Linked DNA regions of Aromatoleum aromaticum EbN1. The main gene of each other region encodes a partner of the protein of the gene in region 2 in a complex. Links are inferred from orthologs where the notes say so. Each region holds a gene or a part of one and is shown on either strand. Other genes may lie near its edges.

Evidence for each region.
Region 1: the proteins of metK (region 2) and groL are in contact, whole or in part, in a cryo-EM structure (PDB 8P4O), measured with the Escherichia coli proteins. The link is inferred for Aromatoleum aromaticum EbN1 from one-to-one orthologs.

Annotation. Positions count from the first base shown.
Region 1 is NC_006513.1:689,768-694,268, forward strand. Bases 1,628-4,501 are described here. They hold groL (chaperonin GroEL), read right to left. Parts: upstream 3,954-4,501; coding sequence 2,301-3,953; downstream 1,628-2,300. Other genes in these bases: EBN1_RS03245 (response regulator transcription factor), read right to left, coding at 1,628-1,994; groES (co-chaperone GroES), read right to left, coding at 3,999-4,289. In the rest of the region: EBN1_RS03240 (sensor histidine kinase), read right to left, coding at 1-1,333; more of EBN1_RS03245, read right to left, coding at 1,308-1,627.
Region 2 is NC_006513.1:2,315,402-2,332,569, reverse strand. The notes cover bases 5,921-8,903. They hold metK (methionine adenosyltransferase), read left to right. Parts: upstream 5,921-6,820; coding sequence 6,821-7,987; downstream 7,988-8,903. Other genes in these bases: EBN1_RS11090 (TonB-dependent receptor family protein), read left to right, coding at 8,207-8,903; EBN1_RS11100 (lysophospholipid acyltransferase family protein), read right to left, coding at 5,921-6,534. Outside these bases: Holliday junction branch migration DNA helicase RuvB, read left to right, coding at 1-644; EBN1_RS11130 (hypothetical protein), read left to right, coding at 654-950; EBN1_RS11125 (class I SAM-dependent rRNA methyltransferase), read right to left, coding at 938-2,128; EBN1_RS11120 (IclR family transcriptional regulator), read right to left, coding at 2,206-2,673; EBN1_RS11115 (DUF484 family protein), read right to left, coding at 3,106-3,756; dapF (diaminopimelate epimerase), read right to left, coding at 3,836-4,669; EBN1_RS11105 (lysophospholipid acyltransferase family protein), read right to left, coding at 4,769-5,668; more of EBN1_RS11100, read right to left, coding at 5,662-5,920; more of EBN1_RS11090, read left to right, coding at 8,904-10,294; EBN1_RS11085 (TonB-dependent siderophore receptor), read left to right, coding at 10,389-12,488; EBN1_RS11080 (PepSY-associated TM helix domain-containing protein), read left to right, coding at 12,526-13,167; EBN1_RS11075 (hypothetical protein), read right to left, coding at 13,231-13,554; EBN1_RS11070 (DUF411 domain-containing protein), read right to left, coding at 13,588-14,043; EBN1_RS11065 (YgiQ family radical SAM protein), read right to left, coding at 14,197-16,320; EBN1_RS11060 (DUF2784 domain-containing protein), read right to left, coding at 16,436-16,843; EBN1_RS11055 (efflux RND transporter permease subunit), read right to left, coding at 16,875-17,168. UniProt on the Escherichia coli protein: Catalyzes the formation of S-adenosylmethionine (AdoMet) from methionine and ATP.

The DNA.
Region 1 (4,501 bases), 1.6 Mb from region 2 along the record:
GCAACCCCAGGCCCGAGCCGTCCACGCCACTTCCAAGCACCCGATAGAAGCGTTCGAAGACGCGCTCGCGGTCCGCTTCCGGAATGCCGGTGCCGGTATCTTCGATCTCCAAAACGATCGCTCCCGCAACGCGGGTTCGCGCCGTGACGCTGCCGCCATGCGGGGTGTATTTGATCGCGTTGTCGAGCAGGTTCTTGATCAGTTCGCGCAGCAGCACCGGATTGCCCTCGATCGGCAACGGCCGCCCTGCATCCTCGACCCCCAGGTCGATTCCTTTCGCCTGGGCACGTGGATACAGCTCGAGCGCCACGTCGCGCACCATCGCATCGAGGTCCACCTGCTCCACCGCGTACAGTTTTTCGAAGCTCGCTTCCGCGCGGGCAAGCGAGAGCAGCTGGGTGATCAGATGACTTGCCCGGTCAGTACTGTCCGCGATGCGCTGCAACGACTCGCGCAGTTGCTCGGGGTCCGTTTCGAGCAGCGCGAGGTCGGTCTGCATCTTCAGGCCGGTCAGCGGCGTGCGCATCTGGTGGGCGGCGTCGGCGATGAAACGCTGCTGCGCCTGCAGGTTCTCTTCGAGGCGCGCCATCATGTCGTTGAATGCGACGATCACCGGCCGCACTTCCTCCGGAACGCTCGCCGCAGCGATCGGCGACAGGTCGGTCGGACGCCGGCGGCGGATCAGTCTCTGCAGCCGGTTCAACGGCGCAATACCGCGTGTCAGGCCAACCCATACGAGCACGACCGCGATCGGGATGATCGCGAACTGGGGCAGCAGCACGCCGGTCACGACGCGGGACGCAAGGTCGCTGCGCTTGTTGCGCGTCTCGGCCACCTGCACCAGCACCAGCGGGCTGGCGGGTTCAGGCCAGGCGCGCAGAAACTGGTAGGCGATGCGCACCTCTTCGCCGTGAATCACGTCGTCGCGGTACAGCACCTCCTCCGCGACCACGGTCGCCGGCGGCAAGACCGAGGAAATTTCACGGTCTCCGGTGACGACTTCGCCGCTGCTGTCGGCGACCTGGTAATAGACGGTGTCGTCCTGGTCGGCGCGAAACAGCGCCCGCGGCGGCGCAGGAAAATGCACCGCGATATTCCCGCCTTCGATCGACACGAGGCGCCCGAGCGCCCGCACGCTGTCGGCCATCGCCCGATCGTAGGGCTGGTTCGCGAGATTGTCGGCGACGTTGTGCGTGACGATGATGGAGATCGGCCACAGGAACAGCAGTGGCGCGAGCATCCAGTCGAGGATCTCGCCGAACAGCGAGTTCGGCTGCGCCGGAGGCCGATTCGCTGCCGCCGTCTTGTCAGGCTTTCGCCGTCTGGACCGCATCCGGGTTTTCCAGGCAGTAGCCGAGTCCGCGCACGGTGACGATGCGTACACCGCTGTCTTCGAGCTTCTTGCGCAGCCGGTGGACGTAGACCTCGATCGCATTGCTCGAGACCTCTTCCCCCCAGCCGCACAGGTGATCCACGATCTGGTCCTTGCTCACGAGTCGCCCGACCCGCAGGGCGAAGACTTCGAGCAGGCCGACTTCCCGCGCCGACAATTCGACGACCTGCCCGTTGATCTTCGCCACTCGATCAGCCTGGTCGTACGAAAGGCTGCCGATTTCGATGCAGCGCGGCTGCCCGGTGCCGCGTCGCGTCAGCGCCCGGACACGCGCCTCCAGTTCCGGCAGCGCGAAAGGTTTCGTCAGGTAGTCGTCCGCCCCGGCATCGAGCCCTCGCACACGCTCCTCGACCCCGTCCTGGGCAGTGAGGATCAGCACCGGCAGCGCCGATTTGCGCGCGCGCAGGCGTTTCAGGACGTCAATCCCGGGGAGCTTCGGCAGGCCGAGGTCGAGAATCAGCAGATCGTATGTCTGGGTGGCCAGCGCGGTATCCGCCTCGCTGCCGGAAGCGACGTGATCGACGGCGTAACCGCTGCGCTTGAGGGCCCGTCCGAGGCCGTTGGCAATGACTTGGTCATCTTCAGCAAGAAGGATCCGCATGGAAATATGGATGTAAGTTGTCCGTAAGCGGGCACGCCTAGTCTTGCGTCCGCTGTTCTCCTATTACCGGCCCGGGGAATGTGGATGCCTTTCGGCGCGCACATTCCGGGGAGCGCCCGTTCACACAAACGGCGCTCCCTGCCCTTTTTTCCTGACGACCAATCAATTATCCCACCTTTCCGCAAAGTGGCACGTCGACACGTCCACGCTCACGCCAAAGCAAACGGCCCCGCCGCAGCGGAGCCGTTTGCTTTGGCGCCGCCGGGCCCGAAAGCCCGGAAGCACGAGGCGAACCTCAGACCGGCATTACATGCCCATGTCCATGCCGCCCATACCACCCATGCCGCCCATGCCGCCCATACCCCCCATCGAGGGCTTTTCTTCAGCCAGCTCGCCGACCATGCAGTCGGTGGTCAGCATCAGGCCGGCGACCGAGGCCGCATTCTGCAGCGCGATGCGCTCGACCTTGGTCGGGTCCAGCACGCCCATGTCGACCAGGTCGCCGTACTCGCCGGTCGCGGCGTTGTAGCCGAAATTGCCGGTGCCTTCGACGACGCGATTGACGACGACGGACGGCTCGTCACCGGCATTGGCGACGATCTCGCGCAGCGGCTGCTCGAGCGCGCGCAGCACGATCTTGATACCGGCATCCTGGTCGTGGTTGTCGCCCTTGAGGGTGCCGAGGTTCGCGCGGGCACGCAGCAGCGCGACGCCGCCGCCCGGGACGATGCCTTCTTCAACCGCGGCACGGGTCGCGTGCAGCGCGTCTTCGACGCGGGCCTTCTTCTCTTTCATCTCGACTTCGGTCGCGGCGCCGACCTTGATGACGGCAACGCCGCCCGCCAGTTTCGCAACCCGCTCCTGCAGCTTCTCGCGGTCGTAGTCGGACGTGGCTTCCTCAATCTGCGCGCGGATCTGCTTGACGCGGCCTTCGATGCGCGAGCCTTCGCCGGCGCCGTCGATGATGATCGTGTTTTCCTTGCCGATTTCGATGCGCGCGGCCTGGCCGAGCTCGGCCAGCGTCGCCTTCTCGAGAGTCAGGCCGACTTCCTCGGCGATGACCTGGCCGCCGGTCAGCACGGCGATGTCCTCGAGCATCGCCTTGCGACGGTCGCCGAAGCCCGGCGCCTTGACGGAGCAGGTCTTCAGGATGCCGCGGATGTTGTTGACGACGAGGGTCGCCAGCGCTTCGCCTTCGACGTCTTCGGCGACGATCAGCAGCGGGCGACCGGCTTTCGCGACCTGTTCGAGCACCGGCAGCAGATCACGGATGTTCGAGATCTTCTTGTCGAACAGCAGGATGAACGGGTTCTCGAGGATCGCGACCTGCTTGTCCGGGTTGTTGATGAAGTACGGGCTGAGGTAGCCGCGGTCGAACTGCATGCCTTCGACAACGTCGAGTTCGTTCTGCAGTGACTTGCCGTCCTCGACGGTGATCACGCCTTCCTTGCCGACCTTGTCCATCGACTTGGCGATGATCTCGCCGATGTCGGCGTCCGAGTTCGCCGAGATCGAGCCGACCTGGGCGATTTCCTTGTTCGTCGAGCACGGCTTCGACAGCTTCTTCAGTTCTTCGGTGACCGCGATCACGGCTTTGTCGATGCCGCGCTTGAGGTCCATCGGATTCATGCCAGCGGCAACGAACTTCATGCCTTCGCGCACGATCGACTGGGCCAGCACGGTCGCGGTCGTGGTGCCGTCACCGGCGATGTCGGAGGTTTTCGACGCGACTTCCTTGACCATCTGCGCGCCCATGTTCTCGAACTTGTCCTTCAGTTCGATTTCCTTCGCGACGGACACGCCGTCCTTGGTCACCGTCGGCGCGCCGAACGAGCGCTCGAGCACGACGTTACGGCCTTTCGGGCCGAGAGTGACCTTGACCGCGTTGGCCAGGATATTGACACCGGCGACCATACGGTCACGGGCGGAATCACCAAACTTGACTTCTTTTGCAGCCATCGTTCATTGCTCCTTGAATTCTTTGGACGGGTTCGAGCGGGCCGCTCAGGCCTCGACGACGCCCATGATGTCTTCTTCGCGCATGACGAGCAGCTCGTCACCCTCGACTTTCACGGTCTGGCCGGCGTACTTGCCGAACAGCACCTTGTCGCCGACCTTGACGGCCATCGGGCGAACCTTGCCGTCGTCGAGGATCTTGCCGTTACCCACGGCGAGCACTTCGCCCTGATCGGGCTTTTCGCCGGCCGAGTCGGGGATGACGATGCCGCTGGCGGTCTTGCGCTCGGCTTCCAGGCGCTTGACGATCACGCGGTCATGCAAGGGACGAATTTTCATCGAGATGACTCCTTCAGTTCGAATTCAACATGTCTGCGGGCAGACCCGCAGCATAAATTTATCAAGGGCGCGGACCGGCCCGGGACGGTTAGCACTCACTGCCAACGAGTGCTAATAATAGGGACGGCCCCCGCCGATTTCAAGAGCACGGAAACCGATTTCCTGTCGTCGGGAGCGGGAACGCCGAATGCTGCGCTCTTTGCTCCCTCGAA
Region 2 (17,168 bases):
AGATCGACATCATGATCGGCGAAGGGCCTGCGGCGCGCTCGGTCAAGCTCGACCTGCCGCCTTTCACGCTGGTCGGCGCGACGACGCGCGCCGGGATGCTGACGAACCCGCTGCGCGACCGTTTCGGCATCGTGGCGCGGCTCGAGTTCTACACGCCGCACGAGCTCGCATACATCGTCGGGCGCTCCGCCGGCCTGCTCGATGTCGCGATCGACGACGCCGGAGCGGTCGAGATCGCGCGGCGCGCCCGCGGCACGCCGCGGATCGCGAACCGGCTGCTGCGCCGCGTCCGCGACTATGCGCAAGTCAAAGCCGACGGCGACATCACCGCCCCCGTCGCCGACGCCGCGCTGCTGATGCTCGACGTCGATCACCTCGGGCTCGACCTGATGGACCGCAAGCTGCTCGGCGCGATGCTCGAGAAGTTCGGCGGCGGCCCGGTCGGCCTCGACAACCTCGCGGCCGCGATCGGCGAGTCGTCCGACACAATCGAGGACGTGCTCGAACCGTACCTGATCCAGCAGGGCTACCTGCAGCGCACGCCGCGCGGGCGCATCGCGAGCGCATCGATCTGGCAGCATTTCGGCCTCGCCTTTCCCCGCCGCGCCGGCGACGAAAGCGCGGAGCTGTTTTCCGCTCCCTGAACGCTCGCAATGCGCACGTTCCAGGCTCTGGCGATCGTGCTGTGCGTGTTCGGCGCGATCCACCTGCTGCAAGGGCCGACGTTCTTCTGGCCCGATCGCTTCGATCCGTCCCGCGGCGTGCTTCTCGGCGGCCTGTCGTCGCGGCTGCTCGGCGGCGGCCGGCCTGCGCCGCGTCGCTGGCAGGGGCGGTATTTCCTGCTGGTCGTGCTCGCGCTGGGTCTGGTCAGCGCTGCCTTCACGACGGGCGAGCGCGGACCGAACCCGGACTGGCGCGCGCCACCCGGCGAACGCGCTCAGCCGACCTGAATCGCGAGCCCCTTGAGGTATTCGCCTTCGGGCGCTGCAAGGCCGACCGGGTGATCGGCGGACGCGGACAGGCGATGCAGGATACGCGCATCGACGCCAGCGTCGCTCGCCGCGCCGGCGACGATTTTCTGGAACAGTTCGAGGCCGATGCCGCCCGAACAGGAGTACGTCATCAGTATCCCGCCGGGATTGAGCAGGCGCAAACCGAACAGGTTGATGTCCTTGTACGCGCGCGACGCCCGGTCAGCGTGCGCCGCGGACGGTGCGAACTTCGGCGGATCGAGCACGATCAGGTCGAAACGCCGCCCCTCGCTTTTCAGTACGCGCAAGGCCTCGAACACATCGGCCTGCAGCCATTCGGCGCGGCTCGCGTCGAGTTGCGGATTCATCGCAAGATTGCGTCGCCCCGCGTCGAGCGCCGGGCCGGACGAGTCGATCGACAGCACAGACGTCGCGCCGCCGGCCAGCGCCTGCAGCGAGAATCCCCCGGTGTAGCAGAAGCAGTTCAGCACGCTGCGCCCGGCCGCGAACAGACCCGTCAGGCGGCGGTTGTCGCGCTGGTCGAGGTAGAAACCGGTCTTGTGGCCACTGATGACATCGACTTCCATGCACACGCCGTTCTCGACGATCGTCAACACGTCCTGCGGCAGCTCGCCGTGCACGCAGCCGGTCTTCGGCCCGAGCCCTTCGAGGCCGCGCACGTCGGAATCGGAGCGCTCGTATACCGCTGTGCAACCGGTCGCCTGCACCAGCCCGGCAACGATCGCATCGCGCCATTTCTCGGCGCCGGCGCTCGTCAGCTGCACGACAGCGACGTCGCCGAAGCGGTCCGCGATGACGCCGGGCAGGCCATCCGACTCGCCATGGATCAGCCGCACTCCGCTCTCGTCGGCGAGCAGCGGATGCGTCGCCCGGCGCGCGACCGATTCGGCGACGCGGCGCTTGAAGAACGCATGGTCGATCGTGATGTCGACAGCGAACGACCACATCCGGGCGCGGATCTGCGATTCCGGCGACCACGCCGCGCGACCGAGGAACCGGCCGTCAGCGGCGACGACCTCGACGGTGTCGCCCGGCCGCGCGCGCCCGTCGAGGCGGGCCACCGAACCGGCGAAAACCCATGGATGACGACGCAGGAGCGAACGCTCCTTGCCGGGATTGAGGACGAGCTTGGACATCGGAAGGCGGACCGCAGGGAGATGAGTCAGGCGTGAGAGTGTAAGGCGAGCGGCGCCGGCTCGCCAGCGCCACCGCCTCAGGTCTTGTCGGGGTCTGTCCGGTCCCAGGCGTGCTTCAGCCTCCGCACGCGATCCGCGGTTTCGAGGAACTCCGGCAGATCGCGCGAGCACAGGAGCGAGCCGAAATGCTTCAGTGCCTGCGGCGTGAGGTACAGGTGCCCGTTCTGCTGCTTGCGGATCCAGCCCAGCTCGACGAGGCGCCCGATCTTGCGCCGGACCGTCTCGCGCGGCAAGCCGGTGGCAGCAGCGATCGAATAGGCGTTGCACGGCCGCAGCCGGGACATATGCGCCTCGTCGGATTCGCCCTCGGTCTCGTCTGCCGTGAGGCGATCGCTTTCATCGTCGTGTTCGAGCGCGCCGATGTTGTGCAGCGCGATCTCGCCCAACAGGATCGGCAGGAGGATGTCTCGCTCGAACTCCTCGAACAGGCGCCTGAGGCTGCGAATCTGGTAGCGGGCGAGCAGGATCGCGGCATTGCGCAGCATGGAAACGCGGGTCCGCACGGACCCCTCGTCAGGGCTGTCGGGCGCATCGGCGCCAGGAGTTTCAGGATCAGGAATGTCTGGCATTGCTGCCTTGCTCCCACAGCCTGCAGCACCGGGCCCGAGGGAGGATTTGTTAAGAGATGTTTCAGGATAACTGAACGGCCGCAAACGATCCGAGATCTCGCTGCCCGGTTTGGGTAAAAAGTCACGAACGACTGTTGATTCCCCATGCGGCACCCGTTGCAGCGGTGGCCTCCGGGACGCCCATTCAGCCCGTCGCAGGTTCGGTGCTTCCTCGCGCGGCGGTGTGCCCCGTCGTGTACCTCGACCCGATGCGGAAGGGGACGCATGGAGAATCGGCGAGCTGCGGAGGCTCGCGGGGTCCGGATCGTTCCTGCGGCGCCGGGCCTCTCCGGCCCGCGGCGCTCACCTTCAGCCGAGCTGGTGCCGCAGAGCGGCCACGACCAAGTCGCCGATGCGCGCAAGGTACAGCGTTCCCATCCCGGGGTAGAAGCGCTCGGCCTCTTCGCTGCCGAACGCGAGCAGGCCGAGCACCTGGTCGCCGCGGCGCAGCGGCACCAGCGCCACCGAACGGATATGACAGGCAGCGGGGCCGAACCAGTCGATTACTTCGAGATTCGCCGGCGCGCCGCAATACGGGTGGCTCAGGTCGGTGGCGAAAAAGCGCAGCTCTTCGGTCACCGGCGAAAAATCCTCGCCTTCGTGCGACTGCGCGTTGGCCCATACCCGCAGCGCAACGTTCGGCACCGAAAAGTTGTCACGCACATTTTCGAGCAACGCAAAACGCAGGGTGTCGTAATCTTCGGCTTCGACCAGCGCCAGCGCCAGGCGATGGACTTTTTCGCCGATCTCGTCGTTTTCCTCGCCGTAGCGAATCAGTTCGGCGAGCTTGCTTTCGAGTTGCCGGATCTTGTCGCGCAGCGCATGCAGCTGCCGCTCGGCCAGCGAGATGGCCTGTCCGCCGTGCGGATGCGGAACGGTCAGCTGCGTGAACAGTTCGCCATGGTCGGCGAGAAAGTCCGGATGTTCCTTCAGATAGCGTGCGACATCAGCGGCATTCATGGAAAAGCTGCTCCCCGTGAGGCACATGCGCGCCTCCTCGTATTCGTTGCAATGAGCAAAACCGTTCGGTCGAAGTCGCTCAGTCGACGTCGATTTCACCCGCGAAAACAGTCACCGCCGGGCCTGTCATCAGCACCGGCTGCCCCGGCCCTTCCCACGCGATATCGAGTTCTCCGCCCCGCGTCTCGACGCGCACCGGCGACTGTGCGAGTTCGCGCAGGATCACGGTCACGACTGCCGCGCAGGCGCCGGTGCCGCAAGCAAGCGTTTCTCCCGCACCGCGCTCGAACACGCGCAGGCGGATGCGGTGGGCATCGACGACCTGCACGAAGCCGGCATTGACGCGCGCGGGAAAGCGCGGATGGCGTTCGATCAGCGCTCCCTGCGCCGCGACAGGTGCGGCGTCGACATCGGCGACGACCTGCACTGCGTGCGGGTTGCCCATCGACACCGCGGTGATCGCAACAGTTTCCCCGCCGACGTCGAGTGGCTGCACGATCGCATCGGAGTCCGACACGAACGGCACGCGCGCGGGCTCGAGCACCGGCACGCCCATATCGACCGTCACGAGACCATCGTCTTCGAGTTGCGGCGCAATGATGCCGGAGCGCGTCTCGACGCGGATGCGACGCTTCGCGGTGAGCCCCTGCTCATGCACGAAACGCACGAAACAGCGCGCGCCATTGCCGCACTGCTCGACTTCGCCGCCATCGGCGTTGAATATCCGGTAGCGGAAATCCACGTCCGGGCGGGTCGCTTCCTCGACCACCAGCAGCTGGTCGCAGCCGATGCCGAAATGGCGATCGGCAAGACGGCGGACCTGCTCGGGCGTCAGGTCGACAGACTGGCGGATGGCGTCGATAACGACGAAATCGTTGCCAAGGCCGTGCATTTTCGTGAAGCGCAGAGACATGGGAAATCGCAGCTCGGGTGGATGCAGGGGAAGCGGTGGTTCGCCGAATTCTGGCTCAGCCGCCGCGGGACGTCCAGCGACAGCACGCTGTACGCATTCTCAGTACGGTCGCGCCTCGCCCGGCGGGCGTGTCTTGAAGCGCCGGTGCACCCAGTAATACTGCTCGGGCATCGTCCGCACCACGGATTCGATCCAGCGGTTCATCGCTGCGGTATCCGCTTCGGCGTCCGTCGTCGGAAAATCCTGCCACGGCTCGCCGAACTCGACGACATAGCCGCGCCCGCCGGGCAGCATCCGCGTCACGCACGGCACCACCGCCGCACCGGCGAGCCGCGCAAGCCGCGACAGCCCGGTGATCGTCGCCGCCGGCACGCCGAAGAACGGCACGAACACCGCGTCCTTGCGGCCATAGTCCATGTCGGGCAGATAGTAGAAAGGGCGCCCGGCCTTCATCGCCTTGACCGTGCCGCGCACGCCGTCCTGGCGCGACAGCAGGCGCTGGTCGCCGAAGCGGCTGCGGCCGTGGAACAGCCAGCGGTCGAACACCGGGTTGTTCTGCTGCGCATAGATGCTGACGGAATCGAAATCCATCGCGACGCGCGAGCCGCCGGTGTCGAGGCCGACGAAGTGCGGCGCGAGCAGGATCACCGGTCGTCCCTCGTCGAGCAGCGCCCTGACCCGCTCGGCGCCGTCGAGCCGGATGAGGTTCATCAGCCGCCGCTGGCTCCCCCACCACAGCAGGCCGCGCTCGAGCAGGCTGCGCCCGACCGCGCGAAAATGCGCGCGCGCGAGCCGGCGCCTTGCCGCGTCGTCGAGTTCCGGAAAGCACAACCCGAGGTTGACCGCGACGATATGCCGCCGCGAGCGCGCCAGCCGGTACAGCACCTCGCCGACCGCCTGGCCGAGGAATGCCAGCACCGGCAGCGGCAGCCAGTGCAGCAGCCAGAACCCGGCGACTGCGGCATGACTCGCAATGCGGCTCAGTGCATTGCTCAGCATTGCGCGTCACCCGGCGGAAGCGGCACGCCCGAAGGACGCTTGTAGCGGTTGTAGCCCCACAGGTACTGCGCCGGGCATGCAAGCACGAGACGTTCGATCTCGCGATTGATCGCCGCGCAGCGCTCTTCGAGCGAGCCCGCGATCGGTTCCACGGGTTCGGAAAGCCGCAACACATAGCCTGCCCCGTGCGGCAGCCGCTCGGTCCACACCATCACCACCTTGACGCCTTTCACTTCGGACAGGCGCGCCGCGAGCGTCATCGTCCACGCCGGCCGGCCGAAGAACGGCGCCCACACGCCTTCGCCTTCGGCTGGCGCCTGATCCGGCAGCATGCCGACCATCTCGCCGCTGCGCAGCGCCTTGACCAGACGGCGCACACCGGACACATCCGCCGGGGCAACACGGATCGCGCCGCGCGCACGCCCGGCTTCCATCAGCGGGCGCAGCGCCGTCTTGCGCGGCGGGCGGAACAGCACCGTGATCGGTCCGTGCGTCGAACAATACTGCGCGCACATCTCGAAGCAGCCGAGGTGCGCAGTCAGCAGCAGCACGCTGGCGCCCTCGGCCTGCGCCCAGGCGATCAGCTCCTGCCCTTCGACCCGCACGATGCGCCCCAACACCTCGTCCTGCGGACGCAGCCATACGAAAGGCAGTTCGAGCGCCTGCCGCCCCGCTTCGGCGACCGCCGCGTCGCGTAGCGTGGCATCGCGGCGCCCGGTCGCCTGGGCGAGATTGTCCTCCAGGCGACGACGGTATGACGGTGAACAGCGCCAGATGGCCCAGCCGGCCCAGCCGCCGAGCCGATGCAGCCATGACAGCGGCAGGCCGGCAAGAATGCGGAATGACAGATTGACGAGGAAGGTCACGCGAAGAGGTCACATCGAGGAGAGCATCGGCGCCGGTCGAATGGGCACAGGCCCGGACACAGGCGCAAGCGCCCGCTCCGGACCCCGCACATTTGACCGCCGGATCACAAAGCATATAATTATCGCCCAGCCGCCGAGTTAATACGACAACTTGCAGGGCGGCGCCGCGAACGCACCTAACCGGTCGTGGCACACAAGTACTGCTAAAGCGTCGCCTGCTCGACGAAATCCCCGGAGCCGGCCACGCCGGACAGCTTTGGGGATTTTTCGTTTTCAGGAGCAGTGCATGAGCAAGGAATACCTCTTCACCTCGGAATCGGTGTCCGAAGGCCATCCCGACAAGGTTGCCGACCAGGTTTCCGATGGCGTCCTCGACGCGATCCTCGCCACCGACCCCCAGGCGCGGGTCGCATGTGAAACCCTGGTATCGACGGGCCTCGTGGTCATCTCCGGCGAGATCACGACCACCGCCCACCCGAACTACCGCGAGATCGCGCAGGAAGTGATCCGCCGCATCGGCTACGACAACTCCGACATCGGCTTCGACTACAAGAGTTGCGCGGTGCTGGCCGCGATCAACCGCCAGTCCGCGGACATCGCCCAAGGCGTCAATGAAGGCGAAGGCCTCGACCTCGACCAGGGCGCGGGCGACCAGGGACTGATGTTCGGCTACGCCTGTAACGAGACGCCGTCGCTGATACCGCTGCCGATCTATTATGCGCACCGCATCATGCAGCGCCAGTCCGAACTGAGGAAGGACGGTCGGCTGAACTGGCTGCGCCCGGACGCGAAGAGCCAGCTGACGGTCCGATACGTCGACGGCAAGCCGGTCGCGATCGACACCGTGGTCGTGTCGACGCAGCACAGCCCGGAAGTCTCACACGCGCAGATCACCGAGCTCGTCATCGAGGAGATCATCAAGCCGGTGCTGCCTTCGGCGCTGATGCAGGGCGAAGTGCGCTACCTGATCAACCCGACCGGACGCTTCGTCATCGGCGGCCCGCACGGCGACTGCGGCCTGACCGGGCGCAAGATCATCGTCGACACCTACGGCGGCGCGGCGCACCACGGCGGCGGCGCGTTCTCCGGCAAGGACCCGTCGAAAGTCGACCGCTCCGCCGCGTATGCCGGGCGCTGGGTGGCGAAGAACATCGTCGCAGCAGGGCTCGCCGATCGCTGCGAAGTGCAGGTCGCCTATGCGATCGGCGTCGCCCGGCCAGTGTCGATGATGATCGAGACCTTCGGCACCGGCAGGATCACCGACGAGAAGATCGTCGAGCTCGTGCAGCGCCACTTCGACCTGCGTCCGAAGGCGATCATCCAGGAGCTCAACCTGCTGCGCCCGATCTACGGCAAGACTGCCGCGTACGGCCACTTCGGCCGCGACGAGCCAGAATTCACGTGGGAAGCAACCGACAAGGCGGCAGCGCTGCGGGCCGACGCAGGCCTTTAGCCTGCTTCGCTGCACGGCAGTTGACGGTCGCCGCGGGGGCGCGACACTGCGCTCCCGCTCTCCCCGGTCCGCCATGGCGGGGAAATCCTGCATTGACCGCCCACAATAATAATATTGATTCGCATTAGCATATAGAAATACAATTCTCCCCCTCACAGCCAGCCACTCCGCCCTCTCCAGCCGGATCGCCAGCCAGCCACGCTTCCGACCGGAGTTCCGATGTCCTCTCCCCCTCCCGGCGCGCCATTCGTCGCGCGACGCCTGGCCGTGGCCGCCTGCCTCGTGGCCGCCCCGCATGCCTACGCGCAGAACGCCCCCGCCGACGAGCAGGTGCTGCAGTCCGTCGAAGTCAAGGCCGACTGGCTGGGCCCGGCGACGCCCGAGCAGGTCCGCACGTACAGCGGCGCGCGCAGTGTCGTCTCCGAAGAACAGCTCCACGAGCGCGGCGCGCTGAACGTCGAAGACGCATTGCGCGTCGTCCCGGGCGTGCATGTGCTCGACGAAACCGGCACCGGCATCCTGCCGAACATCAGCGTGCGCGGCCTGAACCCGCTGCGCAGCGAGCGCGCGCAGATCCTGCTCGACGGGTACCCGATCGCGATCGGCCCCTACAGCAACATCGGCCTGTCGCTGTTTCCGATCACGATGGCGAGCGTCGAGTCGATCGATGTCGTGCGCGGCGGCGCGGCGGTGCACTACGGGCCGAACAACCTCGGCGGCGTGCTGAACTTCGTCACGCGCCCGATCCCGGGCGAGTTCAGCCAGACGCTCGCGCAACGCGTCACGGTCGCCGAGGAAACCGGCAACATGCTGAGCGACACGTATTACCGTGCCGGCGGCTTCCTCAACGACGACCTCGGCCTGCAGCTGCAGGCCAACACGCTGCGCGGCGACGGCTCGCGCGAGCATTCGAGCACGAAGGTCAACAACTTCATCCTCGACGGCATCTATTTCGCCGACGCGCGCAACGAAATCCGCGCGCAGCTGCAGTACTACGAGGTCGATGCGGACCTTCCCGGCGCGCTCAGCCCGGCGGCGTACCGCGACGACCGGACGCAGTCGCAGCGTCCGAACGACGGTTTCGACGCGGACATGTTGCGCGGCACCCTGACCTGGGTCTTCACGCCGAGCGCCGACACGCAGTTCGAATGGCGCAACTTCGCGCACGACGCCGACCGCACGTTCTTTTTCGGACAGAACCTCAGCGGGACCGGCAACGCGTTCGATCCGGCGCTTCCCGAGACCCACGTCGCCGACTCGCCGCGACTGTTCAAGGTCTACGGCACCGAGCCGCGGCTGAGCCATCGCATCGGACGGCACACTTTCACGCTCGGTGCGCGCTACGTGAAGGAAGAGGTCCAGTTCGACGTCAACCGGACCGCCCTCGCGACCGGCGCATACAGCGCGGTGCGCGCGTGGGACTTCGACACCGACGCGGTCGCCGTCTATGCGAGCGACACGATGCGCTTCCTCGACGACCGCCTCGCGATCACGCCCGGCCTGCGCTATGAGGACGTGCGCATGGACTTCCACGACGAGCGGAGCGGGGCCGCAGGCGACAATCACGCCGAAGAAGTCCTGCCGGGCTTGACCGTCGGCTACCAGACGACCGACCGCGTGTTCCTCTTCACGAACGCGCAACGCTCGCTCGTGCCGGTGCAGACCGCACAGGCCACCCGCGACGGCGACGTCGCGAACGAGACCGCGTGGAACTACGAGGTCGGCGCCCGTTTCGATCCACGCCCGGACGTGTCGACGCAGGCGACGCTGTTCCGCATCGATTACGAGGACCAGATCCAGTTCAACGCCGGCGCCGCGCGTTTCGAGAATCTCGGCGAAACCCGCCTGGAGGGCGCCGAACTGCAGGCGATCTGGGAAGTCGGCGCGAACACCCGGTTGTCCGCGACCTACACCTATCTCGACACCGAGCAGCTGAACGGGCCGAATGCAGGCAAACAGCTCCAGAATGCGCCCCACCACCGCGTCAGCCTCACCGCGGACCACACGCTCGGGCCGTGGGCGTTCAGCGGCAGCGCGAGCTACGCAGCCGAGAGCTACAGCGACGCGGCGAACACGCGCAAGGAGACGGCGAACGGTTCAGCTGGAAGACTGCCCGACTATGTCGTCGTCAATGCTCGCATCGGCCGCGAGCTCAAGCTCGGCCAAGGGCTCGACGCCACCATCGGCCTCGCGGTGAACAACCTGTTCGACGAGGAATACTACTTCCGCGGCGTCGACGTGAGCCCTGTCGGCCGCGTGCCCGGCCCTGGCCGCAGCTTCATCCTCGAAGGGCAGCTGAACTTCTGATCCGCGTTGCGCGGCGCCCGGCCGGGCGCCGCGCAGGGGCCAGAAAGGCCGCGCCCCTTCAAAACCTTCCCGTCCTACTTTTCGGAGCATATCCATGCGGCTCAAGCCCCTCGCCCGCCTGATTCCCGCCGCGGCGCTGTTCGCCACCCACGGCTCCGTCCTCGCCGCCGACCAGCAGCTCGAAGCGGTTGAAGTCTTCGCCAGCGATTCCGCCTGGCGCGCCGGCAGCATCGGCGTCGGCACTTTCCGCGACACTCCGGCGAAGGAAGTGCCGATGACGGTAAACATCGTCGATCGCGACCTTCTCGATGCGCAGCAGGCCAACAGCCTGTACGAGGCGCTGAAGAACACGGCCGGCGTCACGCGCGCGCAGCTCGGCGCGACCGCCTACGACAACCTGTCGATCCGCGGCCTGCTCGTCGAGAACCGCTCGAACTACCGCCTCAACGGCGGCCTGCCGATCGTCAACCTCATCGACCTGCCGCTCGAGAACAAGGAACGTGTCGAAGTACTGAAAGGGGTCGGCGGCCTGTATTACGGTTTCGTGCCGCCTTCCGGAATCATCAACCTCGTCACGAAGCGCGCCGACAGCACGCCGGTCACCGCAGTTCAACTGTCGACCGATGACAACGGCAGTGCAGTCGTCGGTCTCGACGTCGGCCGGCGCTTCGGCTCCGAGGGCCAGTTCGGCGCACGCGTGAACATCGTCGGCGGCGAGCTCGAAAGCGCCGTCGAAGATGCCGACGGCGACCGCCGCCTGGTGGCCGGTGCGTTCGACTGGAACGTCACCGACCGCTGGCTGCTGAAGCTCGACGTCGAGGACATCACCAAGGACGTCGTCGAGCAGTCGAGCATCCTCGCCCTGCGGCCCGTCAACGGGGAAATCCCGCTGCCGCGCATCCCGAACCCGGAGAAGCTGATCGCGCCCGACTGGGCGAACTACGACGCGGAGGAGCAGAACGTTCAGCTGCGCAGCGACTTCGCGCTCAACGACAACTGGATCTGGACGGTGGAAGCGGGACGTTCGAGGCTCGAGCGGGACCGCAACTTCTCGCAGATGCTCAACTACGACGTGGCGACCGGCGAGGGCACGCTGCAGATCTTCCGTGGCCAGGATCAGGAGTTCATCAACCGCAATGCGCGCACCGAACTTGCCGGCCGGGTCGAGACCGGGCCGGTCAGACACGATCTCACCGTCGGTTATGCCCGCAACGTCCTCAGCCAGTCGCTCGGCAACACGGTCACGGTCAACGTCGCGCAGAATCTCTACAATCCGCGCGACATCCCCGACACCCCGGTGACCCACGGTGCGAATGCTCGCCATTCCCACACCTACGACCGCGGCTGGTACGTCTTCGACCGGGCGGCGCTCGGCGACTGGCTGCTGATCGCGGGCGCCCGTGGCAGCGAATTCGAGTTCGAGCATGCGACGGACAACCGCCAGGACTACACCAAGCGCAAGGTCAGCCCGACCGTCGCAGCGGTGTGGAAGCTCACGCCCGCGACCAACCTCTACGCCGGCTACCTCGAAGGCCTGGAAGATGGCGGCATCGCGCGCCCTACTGCCCTGAACGCCGGCACTTCGCTTGAGCCGCTGGTGACGCGCCAATGGGAAGGCGGCGTCAAGACCGATTGGGGCGGTGTGCAGACCAACGCGGCGTTGTTCCAGATCGAACGGCCGATGAACGGCGAGATCAACAACATCTACCAGCGCCTCGGCGAAGCTCGCCTGCGCGGCGTCGAGCTGTCGGCCGGCGGCCAGATCTCGCCGCGCTGGGGCATCTTCTCGTCGATGCAGTGGATCGACGCCGAGTTCACGAAGGCCGAGAACGACCAGAGCATCGTCGGCAACCGGCCGGCGAACACGCCCGAGGTCACGGCGAGCCTCTTCGTCGAACATCGCCTGGCGGCGATCCCGGGCCTCGCGCTGTCCGCGGGTGCCTACTACACGGGTGAGCGCGAAGTGAATCCGCAGAACCAGGCCGAAGTCAACGCCTATACCCGTTACGACGTCGGCGCCCGCTACCGTACCAAGGTCGCGAGCAACCAGCTCGACCTCGTCGCGACCGTGGAGAACGTGACCGACAAGCGCTACTGGGCGGCTGCCGGCGACAGCAAGGTCAACTCGAACAGTGCCCTCCTCGCAGTCGGCATGCCGCGCACGCTGCGGCTGTCCGCGAAACTCTCGTTCTGATCCCTCCTCACCGATCCCTGTTGCCAGAGAGCGTTTCGTGATCCACCTTCATCCCCGCCCGGCGACGCAGCGCGGCAACGTGCAAAAGTGCCTGCGCCGCGTTCACGCGTGGTTCGGCCTCGCAATCGCAGCGATGCTGCTGCTGTTCGCGGTGACCGGCTTCCTGCTGAACCATCGGGCGGTGATGAAGATCCCGGCGCTCGACCGCAAGGAGGTGACGCAGATACTGCCGCTCGAAGCCGGGCCCGCTGATCCGCAGGCGCTCGCCACGGCGCTCGCGCCGGCGCTCGGCATCGAGGCCGCGGCGCTCAAGCCGCGCATCGAGCCTCCTCGCGCCGTGAGCTGGGGAAATGGCGAGGTGCGCCAGCCCGAGCGCTGGACGCTGCGCGCCGACACCCCTTCCGAAACCGTGCAGGTCGAATACTGGCTCGGCAGCGGCCAAGCCGAGGTGAAGCGGACGAAGCCGAACCTGTGGCTGTACCTGGCACGGCTGCATATGTCGATCGGCACCGGGCCGACGTGGATCCTGCTATCCGATGCCGCCGCGCTCGGCCTCGCGTTCCTCGGCCTGTCGGGCTTCTGGTTGTGGGGACGGCTGCACGGCTCGCGGCGCAAGCTCACGCTGCTCGCGAGCGCCGGGCTCGTCCTCACCGGCACGCTCGCCTGGCTCGCCGGGTAGGCACAGATTTTTTCTGAGAACTTCCTGCTTGCGTGACGCAGGACCGCTGTTCCCGCGACCCGGTCACCGCCCGCCGCAAGGGTGGCGGTCCGCGCCGCAGTTGCGGAAATCGCCGAGCGGCCGGTTGAAGGTGTACTCGAGCGGCTTGCCGACCAGCTCGCGCGCAGCCTCGTCAGCCGAGCCGGTCGGCGCGGTGAACGGCAGCGAAACAATGAAAGCGGCGATCCCGACTACCGAACCAACGAAAGTCAGCGGTCGCACGAGGACGAGATCGACGATCATGCCGCTCCCCCGGTCGCCGAGCACTGCGTCATCGGCCTGCGCGAACGCCGGGCTCGACGAGCACAGAAAGCCTGCCGCCAGGCTCGCGATGAACAGTTTTTTCATGACTGACTCCCTGGTCAACTTCCGCCGCCGGCGTCAGTGCGACGCGAACGTCCGGTGCTTGCCGTCCGCATCGAAGCTGACGACATCGTAACGCTCGGAAGGATACGCCCCTTCCATGCCCGGCGAGCCCGCCGGCATTCCCGGCGCCGCGATGCCGGCCACTTTCGGCTTTTCGGCGAGCAGGCGCCGCACGTCCGCTGCAGGCACGTGGCCTTCGACGACATAGCCGCCGATCTTCGCCGTGTGGCACGAAGCGAGCGCCTGCGGCACTCCGGCTTCGCGCTTGACCGCGCTCATCGCGGTGCTGCGGACTTCCTTCACAGCGAATCCGCTCGCGCGCATGTGCTCGGCCCACTTGCCGCAGCAGCCGCAATTCGGATCCTTGTACATGACGACTTCCTCGCCGGCTGCGAAAACCGGTCCGCCCGCGAATGCAGCGACCAGGCCGAGGGCGGAAACAAGACGGAGGAAGGCGGGACGGGTGTTCATATCGACTCCTGTTGCAGAGGGGTGAAATATTTCCGGCGCCGCGACCGTTGCCGTGAAGGCTTCGCGATTCACGTTGCCGTTCGTGCCATTGTCTCCACGGACGCAGCGATCGGCCTTGAGCAGCGACAAACGTCGCAGGGCGTTCCGCCCCCGTCAGGAGCGGGCCTTGCGCCGGTTCGATACCGCCGGCGCGGCAGCCGCCCCGCTACCGCTGCCCTTGCGGGCCGGCGCCGCACGGCACTCGCCACCGGAACGCGAGGCGGGACGACGTCCCGGGCGGTCGACGGCGAGCGGCACGCCCGGCTGATGCCGCGGCACGAGGCAGTTCGGCCCGCTGCCGATCAGCTCCGCACGGCCCATGCCGAGCAGCGCTTCGCGGATCAGCGGCCAGTTCTCCGGGTCGTGCCAGCGCAGCAGCGCCTTGTGCAGCTTCCTGAGCTTGCCCGCGCGCGCGGTCTCGACGATCTCCGAGTCGGCGGACACCTTGCGCAGCGGATTGCGGCGGCTGTGGTACATCGTCGTCGCCATCGCCATCGGCGTCGGCATGAACGTCTGCACCTGGTCGGGCCTGAAGCCGTTCTTCTTCAGCCACAGCGCCAGGTTCAGCATATCCTCGTCGGTCGTGCCCGGGTGCGCGGCGATGAAGTACGGCACGAGGTGCTGCTTCTTGCCGGCCTCGCGCGAGTATTTCTCGAACATCGCGGCAAACTTCTCGTACGTGCCGATGCCGGGCTTCATCATCTTCGACAGCGGCCCTTCCTCGGTATGCTCGGGCGCGATCTTCAGCAGGCCGCTGACGTGGTGGGTGACGAGTTCCCTGACGTACTCCGGCGAGCGCACCGCGAGGTCGTAGCGCAGCCCCGAGCCGATCGTCACGCGCTTGACACCCGGAATCGCACGCGCCTTGCGATACAGCGAGATCAGCGGCGCGTGGTCGGTCTGGAGGTTCTCGCAGATGCCGGGATAGACGCACGACAGGCGCCGGCACGAGGACTCGATCTGCTTGTCCTTGCACGCCATGCGGTACATGTTCGCGGTCGGGCCGCCGAGGTCGGTGATGTGCCCCTTGAAATCCGGCGTCCGGTCGCGAATCTCCTCGATTTCGTGCAGGATCGATGCCTCCGAACGGCTCTGGATGATGCGGCCTTCGTGCTCGGTGATCGAGCAGAACGTACAGCCGCCGAAGCAGCCGCGCATGATGTTGATCGAGAACTTGATCATGTCCCACGCGGGAATTCGCGCGTCGCCGTACGACGGGTGCGGCCGGCGCGCGTACGGCAGGCCGAAGACGAAATCCATTTCGGGCGTGGAAAGCGGGATCGGCGGCGGGTTGAGCCACACGTCGCGCCGTCCCGGCCCGTCGCCGTGCGCCTGGACGAGCGCGCGCGCGTTGCCGGGGTTCGATTCAAGGTGGAACACGCGCGAAGCGTGCGCGTACATCACCGGATCTATGGCGACCGTCTCATACGACGGCAGGCGCACGACCGTCCTGCCGCGCGCCTGGCGCCGCGCCGCGGCACGTTCCTCGGCCGGGACGATGCGCACCGGCTGGGCGCCGCCTTCGCCGGCCGCCGCCGGCTTTTCGGGCTCCATCGCGTATGGGTCGGGATGCGGCTCGACGCGGCCCGGACGGTCGAGCGCGGTCGAGTCCTGCTCGCACCAGTCGGCGTCCGGCAGCCACCCGGGCTTCGCGAGGAAGGCGGTACCACGCAAGTCGCGGATCGCGTCGATCGGCTCGCCGGCGTCGAGCCGGTGCGCGAGCGCGACCAGCGCGCGCTCGGCGCTGCCGAACAGCAGCAGGTCGGCTTTCGAGTCCGCGAGCACCGACCGGCGCACCTTGTCCGACCAGTAGTCGTAATGCGCGATGCGGCGCAGCGACGCTTCGATGCTGCCGAGGACGACATTCGCGCCGGGGAAAGCTTCGCGCGCACGCTGGGCGTAGACGGTCACTGCGCGGTCGGGCCGGCGGCCGGCCTCCGCGTCCGGGGTATAGGCGTCGTCCGAGCGGATCTTGCGCTCGGCGGTGTAGCGGTTGATGAGCGAATCCATGTTCCCCGCGGTGATGCCGAAGAACAGCCGCGGGCGCCCCAGCGCGCGGAAAGGCTCGGCGCTCTTCCAGTCCGGCTGGCTGATGATGCCGACGCGAAAGCCCTGCGCTTCGAGCAGCCGCCCGACGAGCGCCATGCCGAAGCTCGGGTGGTCGAGGTACGCGTCGCCGGTGACGAGCACGACATCGCACTCGTCCCAGCCGAGCTCACGCATCTCGGCGCGCGACATCGGCAGGAACGGAGCGGGACTGGCCGGCGGGCGGGCGCGGGCGAAAATGCTGGGGACGGGAGCGGCAGGCATGGTGACGGGCATTGTACTGGGACGCTCCGAGCCGCGCTTCGGTTCAATCGCCGGCACCCGGCCGGGCGTCCGATGCGCTCCGCGCGACCCGTCGCCGGCGACGGCGCCACAGCACCGCATAGAACACCGCATTGACCGCGAGCACGAAAACGCCGAGCACCGTGCCGATCGCCGGCGTCAGCCCTGCGGGATAGATCAGCGGCAGCAGGTAATGCTCGATGAAACCTTCCGTATAGCCCGCTTCGCCGGCTGCGCCGCGCAACGAGTTTTCGAGCGGCGTCAGCGGGCACACGCCACCGATCAGCTCGATCCCCGCCCCCCACGCGACGACCGGCATGTGCAGCCACGCGAGGCGCGGCCAGCGCAGCACCAGCGCGCCGCCCGCGACGACGAACAGGATGAACGCGAAATGGGCCAGGACGACGAAATCGGCAGCGAAACCCGCGAGCATTCGCTCCTCCGGCAAGTGCCGCCCCGCTCGCTCAGCGCGGCGAGCGGGGCGGCGCGAGGCGGGCGACGGGAACGCCGTGGTCCCGCCGCAACCGTCCCATCGCCAGGCGGTAGATCAGCGGGATCGCGAACAAGGTCAGCAAGGTCGAGAACCCGAGCCCCCACACGATGCTCGCCGCGACCGGCCCCCACATCAGCGACTTGCCGCCGAGGCCGATGGCGAGCGAGAACAGGCCGGCGATGGTCGTCGTCGACGTGATCAGGATCGGCACCACGCGCCGCCTCGCCGCATAAATGGCCGCGTGCTGCACCGTCATGCCGGCCAC